Regions from separate parts of the Burkholderia sp. EMB26 genome, predicted to be linked through region 4. Evidence: predicted binding sites of a transcription regulator. Region 4 holds the regulator's gene; each other region holds the start of a gene.

Region 1 (3,025 bases), 1.5 Mb from region 4:
GGCGCGTCGGCGGCCCGTTCGACATGAAGCTCGCGCCCAATGCCGAAGGGTTCTTCATCGGCGACTACCAGGGGCTCGACGTCCTTCCGTCGTCGTCGTTCCATCCGTTCTTCGTGCAGACCAACGCGGGCAACCTGACGAACCGCACCGACGTGTTCTTCGCGCCGTAACGCGAGCCCGACCATCTCGCCGCCGCCTCGCCGCCATGCGTCGCGCGGCGGCGGGCGCAGGTCCCGCGCCTCAATGCATGTCGGTCAGCACGATGCGCCCGTCGACCTTCCCTTCCCGCAGCTTCGCGAATACGTCGTTGATGTTGCCGAGCCGGTCGCGGTGGATGTGCGCGCGCACCAGGCCGTCCGCCGCGAAATCGAGCGATTCCTGCAGATCGCGCCGCGTGCCGACGATCGACCCGCGCACGGTGATGCCGTTCAGCACGGTCGAGAAGATCGGCAGCGGGAAATCGCCCGGCGGCAAACCGTTGAGCGCCACCGTGCCGCCGCGCCGGACCATCCCGAGCGCCTGCGCGAACGCGCTGCGCGACACGGCCGTGACGAGCACGCCGTGCGCGCCGCCGATTTCCTTCTGGATCACTGTTGCGGGGTCGTCGATCGACGCGTCGATCGTCAGGTGCGCGCCCAGTTGCCGCGCCAGCGCGAGCTTGTCGGGGGAAATGTCGATGGCCGCGACGTGCAGGCCCATCGCCCGCGCATACTGCACGGCCACGTGCCCGAGGCCGCCGATGCCGGAAATCGCGAGCCACTGGCCCGGGCGCGTGTCGGTGACGCGAATGCCCTTGTAGACCGTGACGCCCGCGCACAGGATCGGCGCGATCTCGTCGAACGCGACCTGCGCGGGCAACTGGCCGACGTAGTCGGGATCGGCCAGCACGTATTCCGCGTAGCTGCCGTTCACCGAATAGCCGGTGTTCTGCTGACCGTGGCAGAGCGTTTCCCAGCCCGTGCAGCAGTACTCGCAATGGCCGCAGGCCGTATAGAGCCACGGCACGCCGACGCGATCGCCCTCGCGCACGTGCGTGACGCCCGCGCCGACCGCCGCGACGATCCCCACGCCTTCATGGCCCGGGATGAACGGCAGCGACGGCTTGACGGGCCAGTCGCCGTCGGCCGCGTGCAGATCGGTATGGCAAACGCCCGACGCCTTGATGTTGACGAGAATCTGGCCGGGCCCCGGTGCCGGAATCGGCACTTCCTCGATGCGCAACGGCGCGCCGAACGCGTGTACCACGGCTGCTTTCATGGTCTGGGTCATGCGTCGCTCCTGTCTGGTCGATGAGCGACCCAGTATCCGGTTCCGGAATCGGAGCACGTTGATACGCGTCAACGCATCGGAACGGATGCAGCAATCGACCCGACGCGCCACGATCGGCATCGTTCGACGTGAAAGCTCGAGCCGTCGATCGCTCGCCGCCCCGCCGCTCGCGCCACCCTTTCACCGCTCCGACGGAAACCCGACGAGATCCCGCCATTCGGCTTGGAATTTGACATGATATAACATATCATTTCGCGTGCTCGTCCGCCTGACGCCGTCCCGACCCGGTGGCCGAGCCTCGCCGAGCCATGTTCCAACGGGTCATTGCGCGTCATTGACGCAACAATATATCGTATCCAGCGGTGGCCCGCATCGCTCGTTATCCGATCCGATTCCAACCGATTCACCGACCATGCGCGACCTCCCTCGCTTACCGCTTCGCCCGCTCTCGTCCCTGTCGCTGATGCTGTTCGCCGCCGTCGCCCACGCGCAGACCGATGCACCGGGCGCGTCCGGCACGCCCGCCAACCCATCCGCGCCGCTTGCACCGATCTTCGTGACCGCGAACCCGCTCGGCGACACCGAACTGATCGCCCCGACCGTCCAGCTCTCCGGCGATGCACTGACACGCCGCCAGGCCGATTCGCTCGGCGAAACGCTCAACGGGCTGCCCGGCGTGTCGACCACCACCTACGGGCCGATGGTCGGCCGGCCGATCATCCGCGGGATGGACGGCGACCGGATCCGGCTGCTGCAGAACGGCGTCGCGGCCTATGACGCGTCGTCGCTGTCGTACGACCATGCGGTGCCGCAGGATCCGCTGTCGATCGAGCGCGTCGAAATCGTGCGCGGGCCGGCCGCGCTGTTGTACGGCGGCAACGCGGTGGGCGGCGTGGTCAACACGATCGACAACCGGATTCCGCGCGAAGCGATCCAGGGGGTGACCGGCGCGCTCGACGCGCGCTACGGCGGCGCGAATTCCGTGCGTGCCGGCGCCGCGCAGGTCGAAGGCGGCAACGGCCGCTTCGCATTCCACGTCGACGCGTTCGATCGCGAAACGAGCAAGCTGCGGATTCCCGGCTACGCGCGCAGCAGCCAGCAACGCGCGATCGACGGTCCCGACACGCCGCAACCGGAAGGCAACGTGCCGAACAGCGACGGCCGCGTGCACGGCGGTGCGGTCGGCGCGTCGTACACGTGGGCGGACGGTTTCGCAGGCCTGTCGTACAGCGGCTACGAATCGAACTATGGCTCGGTCGCGGAAAGCGACGTGCGGCTGCGGATGCGTCAGGAACGCCTCGCGCTCGCCTCCGAGGTGCGCAACCTGAGCGGGCCGTTCACGACGCTGAAATTCGATTTCGCGTACACCGACTACCGTCACAAGGAAATCGACAACGGCGAGACGGCGACCACCTTCCGCAATCGCGGCTACGAGGCGCGCATCGAGGCGCGCCATCGCAAGATCGGGCCGTTCGAAGGCGCGATCGGCGTGCAGTTCGGCCAGAACACGTTCTCGGCGCTCGGCGACGAAATGCTCGTGCCGTCCACGCGCACCAACAGCGTCGCGCTGTTCGGCCTCGAGGAATGGCAGGTGGTCCCGGCGCTGAAGCTGAGCCTCGGCGGCCGCTTCGAGCATGTGAAGGTCGATCCCGATCCGGCCGGCGTCGAGAAATTCGCGGGCGCGCAGCCGCGCGACTTCAACGCGGGCAGCCTGTCGGCCGGCGCGCTGTTCACACTGACGCCGGTCTGGTCGATC
Region 2 (3,025 bases), on a different replicon from region 4:
GGCGCCGACCTGCGTGCGCAGCAGGCGCGGGCGCGTCGGGTTGTGCTGCTCCTGCTCTTCGGCCTGCGTGACCTGCTTCAGTTGCGACTCGAGCTGCGGCAGCTTGCCGTACTGCAGCTCGGCGACCTTCTCGAGCTTGCCTTCACGCTGCAGGCGCGCGATGTCCGCCCGCACCTTCTCGATCTCCTCCTTGAGCTGCGCGCTGCCCTGCACCGCGGCCTTCTCGGCGGTCCAGATCTCTTCCAGGTCCGCATATTCGCGGCCGAGGCGTTCGATCTCTTCCTCGATCAGCTGCAGGCGCTTCTGCGACGCTTCGTCCTGCTCCTTCTTCACGGCTTCGCGCTCGATCTTCAGCTGGATCAGACGACGGTCGAGCTTGTCCATCTCTTCGGGCTTCGAATCGATTTCCATCTTGATCTTCGAAGCGGCTTCGTCGATCAGGTCGATCGCCTTGTCGGGCAGGAAGCGGTCGGTGATGTAGCGGTGCGACAGCTCGGCCGCGGCGACGATTGCCGGGTCGGTGATGTCGACGCCGTGGTGCAGTTCGTACTTCTCCTGCAGCCCGCGCAGGATCGCGATCGTCGCCTCGACGCTCGGCTCGTCGACGAGCACCTTCTGGAAGCGGCGCTCGAGCGCGGCGTCCTTCTCGATGTACTTGCGGTATTCGTCGAGCGTGGTCGCGCCGATGCAGTGCAGCTCGCCGCGCGACAGCGCCGGCTTCAGCATGTTGCCCGCGTCCATCGCGCCTTCGGCCTTGCCCGCGCCGACCATCGTGTGGATCTCGTCGATGAAGACGATCGTCTGGCCTTCGTCCTTCGCGATGTCGTTGAGCACCGCCTTCAGGCGCTCCTCGAACTCGCCGCGATACTTCGCGCCGGCGAGCAGCGCGGCCATGTCGAGCGACAGCACGCGCTTGCCCTTCAGCGTCTCGGGCACTTCGCCGTTGACGATCCGCTGCGCGAGCCCTTCGACGATCGCCGTCTTGCCGACGCCCGGCTCGCCGATCAGCACCGGGTTGTTCTTGGTACGGCGCTGCAGGATCTGGATCGAGCGGCGGATTTCGTCGTCGCGGCCGATCACCGGATCGAGCTTGCCCGCGCGGGCGCGCTCGGTCAGGTCGACCGTGTATTTCTTCAGCGCCTCGCGCTGGCTTTCCGCATCCTGGCTGTGCACCTGCGAGCCGCCGCGCACCGCGGCGATCGCGGCTTCCAGCGCCTTGCGCGTGAGGCCGTGCTGACGCGCGAGCTTGCCGGCGTCGCCCTTGTCGTCCGACACCGCGAGCAGGAACATCTCGCTCGCGATGAACGTGTCGTTGAGCTTCTGCGCTTCCTTGTCGGCCTGGTTCAGCAGCCCGGCCAACTCACGGCCGATCTGGATGTCGCCGCCCGTACCCGTCACCTGCGGCAGGCGCGAGATGGCTTCGTTCAGCGCGCCTTGCAGCGCCTGCACGTGCACGCCCGCACGCGACATCAGCGAGCGGGCCGAGCCGTCCTGTTGCGCGACCAGCGCCGCGAGGACGTGAACGGGTTCGATGTATTGATTGTCGCGGCCTGCCGCGAGACTTTGCGCGTCCGCGAGTGCTTCCTGGAACTTGGTGGTGAGCTTGTCGATTCTCATTTAGTCGAGACCTCCAATTTTCGATTAACACCAAGATGAGGATGGTTATGCGGCTTTCAAGCGAAATTCGGGTTGATTCAGCGCAAAAAATGCCGGATCGCCTGAAAACGGCCGGCGGCGTGACGGGATGGGCGGCGCCCGCGTGTCAGTGGGCCTTGGACGACGGCTCGGCGGCCGCCGACACCTCGTCCGGCTCCGGCGCCGCACGCACGAGCGCGACCGGGCGAATGCCGAGCAGCGCCACGAGCGGCGACGCAGGCTCGGCCAGTTCGCCGATCGTGTGACGATCGAGCTCCGCGAAGAAGGCATCGCGCGCGGCCGCGAGCACGCCCTTCAGCCGGCACTGCGGCTCGATCACGCAGCCACGCGACTCGCTGTCGTCGGGCGAAAAGCAACCGACCAGCGCGAAGTCGTTTTCGGTCGCCCGCACCACCTGGCCGACCGTCAGTTGCAGCGAATCGGCGAACAGCCGCAGCCCGCCGTTGCGGCCGCGAACGGTGTCGACCCAGCCCAGCTCGCCGAGCTGCTGCACCACTTTCATCAGATGGTTCTTCGAGATGCCGTAGGCGTCCGAGATCTCCTGGATCGTCGCGAGCCCCTCGCCGCGCACGGCCAGGTACAGCATCACGCGCAGCGAATAGTCGGTGTAGTCGGTGAGTCTCATGAGCGAATACGGAAAAGATCGATCGTGCCCCGATTACCTGAACCGAGCCGATCGCGATGCGTGCAGGGGCCGATCGATGGTGCCGTTGCGCGGCCCCGGGTTGCCGGGATCGCGTGCGCGCAATAAGATGCGTGACATCTACACGTTTTCCAGGGGTTATTGGACGCTATTTTGCGTCAAAATCCGGCCGGCGTCCTGCTCGTCACCCGTGCCGCCGCGCCGTCGCTGCCCCGATCCACCGGCCATTTTCGTCATGACTGCCCTGCCCGCCTCGCCCGAATCCGCACCGGCCCGCCCCCGCGACGCCGAGCCGACCGAAGACAACATCCGCGATCTCGTCTACGCGTTCTACGACCGCGTGCGCGCCGATCCGCTGCTCGGACCCGTGTTCGACGCGAAGCTGGCCGGCCGCTGGGACGATCATCTGCCGAAGATGGTGACGTTCTGGTCGAGCCTCGTGCTCGGCACCAAGGGCTATCGCGGCAACGTGCAGCAGGCGCACCAGCCGCTCGACGGGATCGAGCCGGCCCACTTCAGCCGCTGGCTGTCGCTGTTCCTGAAAACCGTCGAAGCGCGCTACGCGCCGCCGGCGGCGCTCCGTTTCATGGAGCCCGCGCTGCGGATCGCGCAGAGCCTGCAGTTGAGTCGGTTCGGCTGGGATTACCAGATTCCGCCCGAGCAGCAGGCGCTGCTCGACGCGATCGCGCCGCGCCGTCGCGACGCGGGCGACGATTCGCACGCGTT
Region 3 (3,025 bases), 340 kb from region 4:
GGTGATCTCGCTCATCGTCGTGACGACCTCGCTGACCGCCTGCCCGCCCCGCTCGGCCGCCTCGCTCGCGGACACGGACAACTGATTCGCCTGCAGCGCCGTCTCCGCATTGCTCGACACGGTGGCCGTCATCTCGGCCATCGACGCGGCCGTTTCCTGCACGCTCGACGCGGCCTGCTCGGTGCGCGCGCTCAGGTCGTTGTTGCCCTGCGCGATCTCGTTGCTCGCGCGCTGCACGTTGTGCACCTGCTCGCTGACGTCGTCGACGAGCCAGCGGAACATCAGCCCGAGCTGGTTGATCGTGCGCAATGTCATGCCGATCTCGTCGACGCGATTCATCCGCACGCCGCGCCGGCTCTCGCCGGTCGCGACGTTCAGCGCCTGCTCGTGCAGCCGTTTCAACGGTTGCACGATCTGCGCGTCGAGCCACCAGCCGGTGGCCGCCGCCACGCCGACCGTCACGCCGGCAAACGCCGCGAGCCCGCCGCCGGCCAGCCCGCAGGCCCAGCCCGCGCCGACGACCGCCGGCGCCAGCACGCACAGCGCCGAATGCACGCGTGCGCGCACCGACATCGTCTGCGACAGCGATGCGAGCCGCAGCAGCCCGGTACGGATGACGAGCCCCTTGTGGAACCGGCGCCGGCCGGCCTTGCCTTCGCGAAACGCGCGATACAGCGCGTCCGCGGCCTGGGTCTCGTCGTGCGGCGCCTTCGTGCGCACCGACATGTAGCCTTGCGGCGCGCCGTTGCGCATCACCGGAATCGCGTTCGCGCGCACCCAGTAGTGATCGCCGTTCTTGCGGCGGTTCTTCACGAGCGCGGTCCAGGGCTCACCGCGCCTGAGCGTCGCCCACATGTCGGCGAACGCCTCCTTCGGCATGTCCGGGTGACGCACCACGTTGTGCGGCTGGCCGACGAGCTCTTCGTTCGAGAACCCGCTCACCTGCGCGAACGTCGTGTTTGCGTAGGTGATGATGCTGTCGGCATCGGTGGTCGACATCAGCGTGACGTCGTCGGGAAAATCGAATTCCTGTTGGGTAACGGGCTGGTTGTTGCGCATGCAAGGCTCCGAAAGGCGGATCTGTCGTCCGCGCCGCGCTGAAGTCGCGCTCAGTAGCCGAAAAACGGTTGATCGCTTTACGACACTCTCGTCCTTACTGTCGGCAATTCATCGGAAAACCTTAATTCCGTTGCGCATAAAATGGGCAATCCAGCCATTGCCATGATTTCGATCAAATAATCCGGCGATAATCCCGACACGCGTTTATCAACTTGTCACAACGCGCGGCCCGATGCGCCAATGCCAGCATCCGTTGCGCGCGGCGAAACGATTTGACTTATCCTGCTCCATTCCACCTGAATTCGAATTCCATGAAAAAGGCATTGCATGAACTGAATCGGCTGTCCTGGAATACGGCGACGGTCGCGCACAACAGCCATAAAGGCGATCAGGCTGCATTTTTCCGCAATGGCGGCTCGACGCTGTTTCCGGAAGAACGCGAACTGCTCGGCGATCTCACCGGTCTGCGGCTCTTGCACCTGCAATGCAACGCGGGGCAGGACACGCTGAGCCTCGTGCGCGACGGCGCGGATGCAACCGGTGTCGACATCTCCGACGAGGCGATCGACTTCGCGCGGCGACTGTCGGCCGACGCCGGCCTGCCCGCGCGGTTCGAGCGCGCCGACGTACTCGACTGGATGCCCGAAGCCGCCGCGCGCGGCGAGCGCTTCGATCGCGTGTTCACGTCGTACGGCGCGATCTGCTGGCTGTCCGACCTGAGCGCATGGGCGCGCGGGATCGCCTCGCTGCTCGCACCGGGTGGCCGCTTCGCGATGATCGAGTTCCACCCGTTCTCACTGTATTTCGACGAACAGTGGCAACCGCGCTACGACTACTTCAAGAGCGACGCGACCGAGGAACCCGCGGGCGTCGGCGATTACGTCGCGGCGTCCGGCACGGGGCTCGGCGAGCAGCACGATCATCCGGGCATCGTCGGTTTCGCGAACCCGCATCCGAGCTACGAGTTCATGTGGGGCATCGGCGACGTGGTGAATGCGCTGGTCTCGGCCGGGCTCGCGATCGAGCGCCTGAACGAATATCCGTACGCGAACGGCTGGAAGGGCTTCGACGGCATGCGCGAGCTGGAGGGCCGCCGGATGGTGCCGCCCGAAGGCATGCCGCGCCTGCCGTTGATGTACGCAATCGCCGCGCAGCGGGCGGCCGCATGACGCGCCGCACCGCCGCCGAACGCGACGCGCTGTCGGCCCGCCTGCTGGCCCGCGACGACGTGCCGCTCGTGTGGACCATCGACCGCCGCGAAATCATCGAGCACCTGTACGTGCTGCGCGACGGCACGCTGCATCTCGTGGCCGAGTTCTACGACGTGGCCGGCTGGCCCGACGGCGAAGCCGATCACTACACGCCGATCCTGCTCGACTGCCACGACCGCGGCGGCTGGTTTCTCGGCCGGTTCGACGGCACGCGGCTCGTCGCGGCCGTCGTCGTCGACAGCCGGCCGCTCGGCCCGCGGCGCGACATGCTGCAGCTGAAATTCCTGCATGTGAGCCACGACTGGCGCGGCTGCGGGCTCGGCGTACAGCTCTATCGCGCGGCGCAGGTGCAGGCACGTGCAATGGGCGCCGAGCGCCTGTATGTGTCGGCCACGCCGTCGCGGCACACGATCGACTTCTACCTGCGGCTCGGCTTCACGGTCAGCATGGCGCCCGATCCCGAGCTTTACGCGCTCGAGCCCGAGGACATTCACCTCGAAGGGCCGACGGCCTGACGGCCCGGCACGCGGATGACGGGTAGAATTTTTCGCTCTGCCACAATCGCCATCAACCGTCACGGAGCGCGACATTGAACCACGAGCCGCCACCGCCCGCCCCGCCGAAGATCCTCGTCAGCATGTGCGTGGTCGGCCATCCGGTGCGTTACAACGGCGCGGCGAAGACCGCCGCGCACGAAGCGCTCGAACGCTGGCAACGCGAAGGGCGGCTCGTGGCCGTCTGCCCCGAACTCGCGG
Region 4 (3,025 bases):
TCGGAATCGCCGTCGAACGATGGCGGTGGATCGGCGCGTACGATTCGCGCTACGCGCCGATACTCGTTCGCGCGATGCCGAAGCGAACGGTTCCGCGCACGGGCCTCGGCGTTCACGGTCATGCCTGCCGCGCATCGCATCGACGCACATGCATTGACCGAAGTCATGGCGGCGCGGCGCGATTGCGATTGAATGGCGATGCGTGCCGCGCATCGGCGTGACTGCCGTGTCGGGTCGATGCGCGCGCATGCGGTTTCGCCGACGATGCGGCCACACCACGCGACACGCATCGCGCGGTGCAGCATGCGTCGCATGCATGGCCCTGCCCGGCCGCGACCGGAACCGCGCGACCGTGCGGCAGCGCGGGCATCTCGCTGCACGATCCTGCCCGTTGGTTTACTCTGCCTCGCAGCATCGCGCATCGCCCAGCCCGCTCGGCCATCCGGCCGACTTCGTTTCAACCCGCCACTCGGAGACACTATGTACAAGCGTATTCTGGTTGCCGTCGACGGCAGCGACACGTCCCGCCATGCGTTCGACGCCGCGCTGGCGCTCGCGAAAGCGCACGGCGCCGAGCTGCAGCCGTTCTACGTCGTCGAAAACGCCGCGATCTACTACAACGTGCCCGGCTACGATCCGTCCGTGCTGCGCGATCAGCTCGTCGCGCAGGGCAACACGCTCGCGCAGGATTTCGCGAAGCGGATGCAGGCCGCCGGCGTGAAAGGCGAAACGCGGCTGAACGAAGCGACGTCGCTCAACGACGTATCGTCGCTGATCCTCGACGGCGCGAAAGCGTTCGGCGCCGATCTGCTCGTGCTCGGCACGCACGGCCGTCGCGGCTTCCGCCGCCTCGTGCTCGGCAGCATCGCCGAACAGTGCGTGCGCCACGCGACGCTGCCCGTGCTGCTGATCCCGGCGGCCGCCAACGCGGACGAGCCGGCCGCCTGAGCGGCGCTCGGCAGGCGCGGCCGGTCGCGACGTTTTGTCACCCGACAGCGGCAACTTGCGGTGGGACAATGATTTCGTCGATTCAACGCCGGAGTATACGATCATGCTGACGCCCGTCGCCACCCGCCCCGCCGCCACGCCCCATGCCGGTAGCTGGGCCCCTCGCCAGGCCGCGCACTGCTCGTCGTGCGCGATGCGGCACCTGTGCATGCCGCAGGGCCTGGCGCCCGAAGCGCTCAGTCGCCTCGAGTCGGTCATCTGCGCGGCACGCCCGGTCAAGCGCGGCGAAGCGCTGTTCCGCGAAGGCGACGCATTCGACAACCTGTACGCTGTGCGCTCGGGTTCGCTGAAAACCGTCGCGACGCGTCACGACGGCCGCGAACAGGTCACGGGCCTGCACCTTGCCGGCGAAGCGCTCGGCCTCGACGGCATCTGCGACGATACGCACCCGCGCACCGCGGTCGCGCTGGAAGACAGCTCGGTCTGCGTGATTCCGTACAGCGCGCTCAAGACGCTGTGCTCGGAAGCCGGCTCGATGCAGTTGCGCATGCACAAGCTGATGAGCGAACAGATCGTGCGCGAAACGTCGCAAACGATGCTGCTCGGTTCGCTGAATGCCGAAGAGCGCGTCGCCGCGTTCCTGCTCGACGTGTCGTCGCGCTACCTGAAGCGCGGCTACTCGCCGTCGGAATTCAACCTGCGGATGACGCGCGAGGACATCGGCAGCTATCTCGGCATGACGCTCGAAACGGTCAGCCGCACGCTGTCGAAATTCCAGAAGCGCGGCCTGATCGAAATGCAGGGCCGCCACGTGCAGATCATCGACTTCGACGGCCTGCAACACCTCTGATACCGCACGGCGCGCGCCCGTCGCGCGCCGCCTGCCCAACGTCGCCGGTCAGTCGAGAAACAGCGCGGCACGCGCTTTCAGCGCCGCGCTGAAATCGTCGAGCCAGCCGATCGACAGACGCCAGCTCTGCCAGTACAGATCGATGTCGATGGTTCGCCCGCGCGACATGTCGATCAACTCGCCCGCCGCCAGCTGGCGGTCGACCATCCGGTCCGGGCACATCCCCCATCCCAATCCCGTTTCGCACGCGCGCAGGTAGCCGGCGACGTGCGGTATCCAGTGCTGCGGCGGATCGAGATCCGCGCGCGTCACGCGCCGGATGAAACGCGCCTGCAACCCGTCCTTCGGATTGAACATCACGCACGGCGCGCGGCGCAGCGCATCGCGCGTGATCCCCGCGTCGAAATAACGTGCGTAAAACGCCGGCGAACACACCGCGCGATAGCGGATCCGCCCGAGCCGCTCCGACCGGCAGCCCTGGATGGGCTCGGCCTGCGCGGTCACGGCGCCCTGCACGCTGCCGTCGCGGATGCGCGAGGCCGTGTAATCCTGATCGTCGATCACGAGGTCGAGCAGCGTCTCGCGCTCGGTGCAGAACGGCCCGACCGCGTCGATGAACCACGTCGCGACGCTGTCGTCGTTGACGGCCACGCGCAGCGTCGGCCACGCGCTCGCGATCTGGCCCGGCAACGCGGGCATCCGGCCGCCCAGTTCGGCTTCCAGCAACTGCACGCGTTCGGTATGCCGGCACAGCAGCGCGCCCGACGTGGTCGCGACGCACGGCTGCCCGCGCTTGACGAGCACGCTGCCGACCCGCTCCTCCAGCAGCTTCACGCGCTGCGACACCGCCGACGGCGTGACATTCAGCTCCTTGGCCGCCCGCTCGAACGAACCGTGCCGGATCACGGCGGCGAGGGCATCGAGCAACGCGTAGTCGAGCATTAGATTTCCTTAATCTGCATTAGGTGATTTAGCTTCTCTTATTCCCGCGCTGCTCGCAGACTAGCGCTACCCGATTCGTTCGTCTACTGCTTCCACGGCTGTCCCCCATCATGAACTGGCTCGCTTTTTCTCACGGCGCCGCCCTGTGCGCGTCGCTCATCGTCACCATCGGCGCGCAGAACGCATTCGTCCTGCGCCAGGGCATCATGCGCTCGCATGTCGGCAAGATCGTGCTGCTGTGCGCGGTGTCCGACATGATCCTGATCGGCGCGGGCGTCGGCGGCG

Evidence for each region. The regulator FNR, encoded in region 4, switches genes on or off when oxygen is low (the NO sensors DNR and NnrR bind a similar motif). The targets are predictions, from matches to a motif close to TTGATNNNNATCAA.
Region 1: the regulator FNR is predicted to act here: its motif matches at 1,328-1,341, upstream of adhP (alcohol dehydrogenase AdhP).
Region 2: the regulator FNR is predicted to act here: its motif matches at 1,690-1,703, upstream of clpB (ATP-dependent chaperone ClpB).
Region 3: the regulator FNR is predicted to act here: its motif matches at 1,222-1,235, upstream of KU887_RS24620 (PAS domain-containing methyl-accepting chemotaxis protein).

Annotation. Positions count from the first base shown of each region.
Region 1 is NZ_CP078071.1:601,269-604,293, forward strand. It holds gene KU887_RS19380 (sialidase family protein) at 1-170, shown strand, start outside; gene adhP (alcohol dehydrogenase AdhP) at 241-1,269, opposite strand; gene KU887_RS19390 (TonB-dependent receptor) at 1,682-3,025, shown strand, end outside.
Region 2 is NZ_CP078070.1:2,073,678-2,076,702, forward strand. It holds gene clpB (ATP-dependent chaperone ClpB) at 1-1,617, opposite strand, end outside; gene KU887_RS09750 (Rrf2 family transcriptional regulator) at 1,763-2,281, opposite strand; gene KU887_RS09755 (group III truncated hemoglobin) at 2,535-3,025, shown strand, end outside.
Region 3 is NZ_CP078071.1:1,754,650-1,757,674, forward strand. It holds gene KU887_RS24620 (PAS domain-containing methyl-accepting chemotaxis protein) at 1-1,059, opposite strand, end outside; gene KU887_RS24625 (class I SAM-dependent methyltransferase) at 1,371-2,228, shown strand; gene KU887_RS24630 (GNAT family N-acetyltransferase) at 2,225-2,785, shown strand; gene KU887_RS24635 (DUF523 domain-containing protein) at 2,860-3,025, shown strand, end outside.
Region 4 is NZ_CP078071.1:2,098,679-2,101,703, reverse strand. It holds gene KU887_RS26215 (universal stress protein) at 481-948, shown strand; gene fnr (fumarate/nitrate reduction transcriptional regulator Fnr) at 1,052-1,798, shown strand; gene KU887_RS26205 (LysR family transcriptional regulator ArgP) at 1,847-2,740, opposite strand; gene KU887_RS26200 (LysE/ArgO family amino acid transporter) at 2,851-3,025, shown strand, end outside.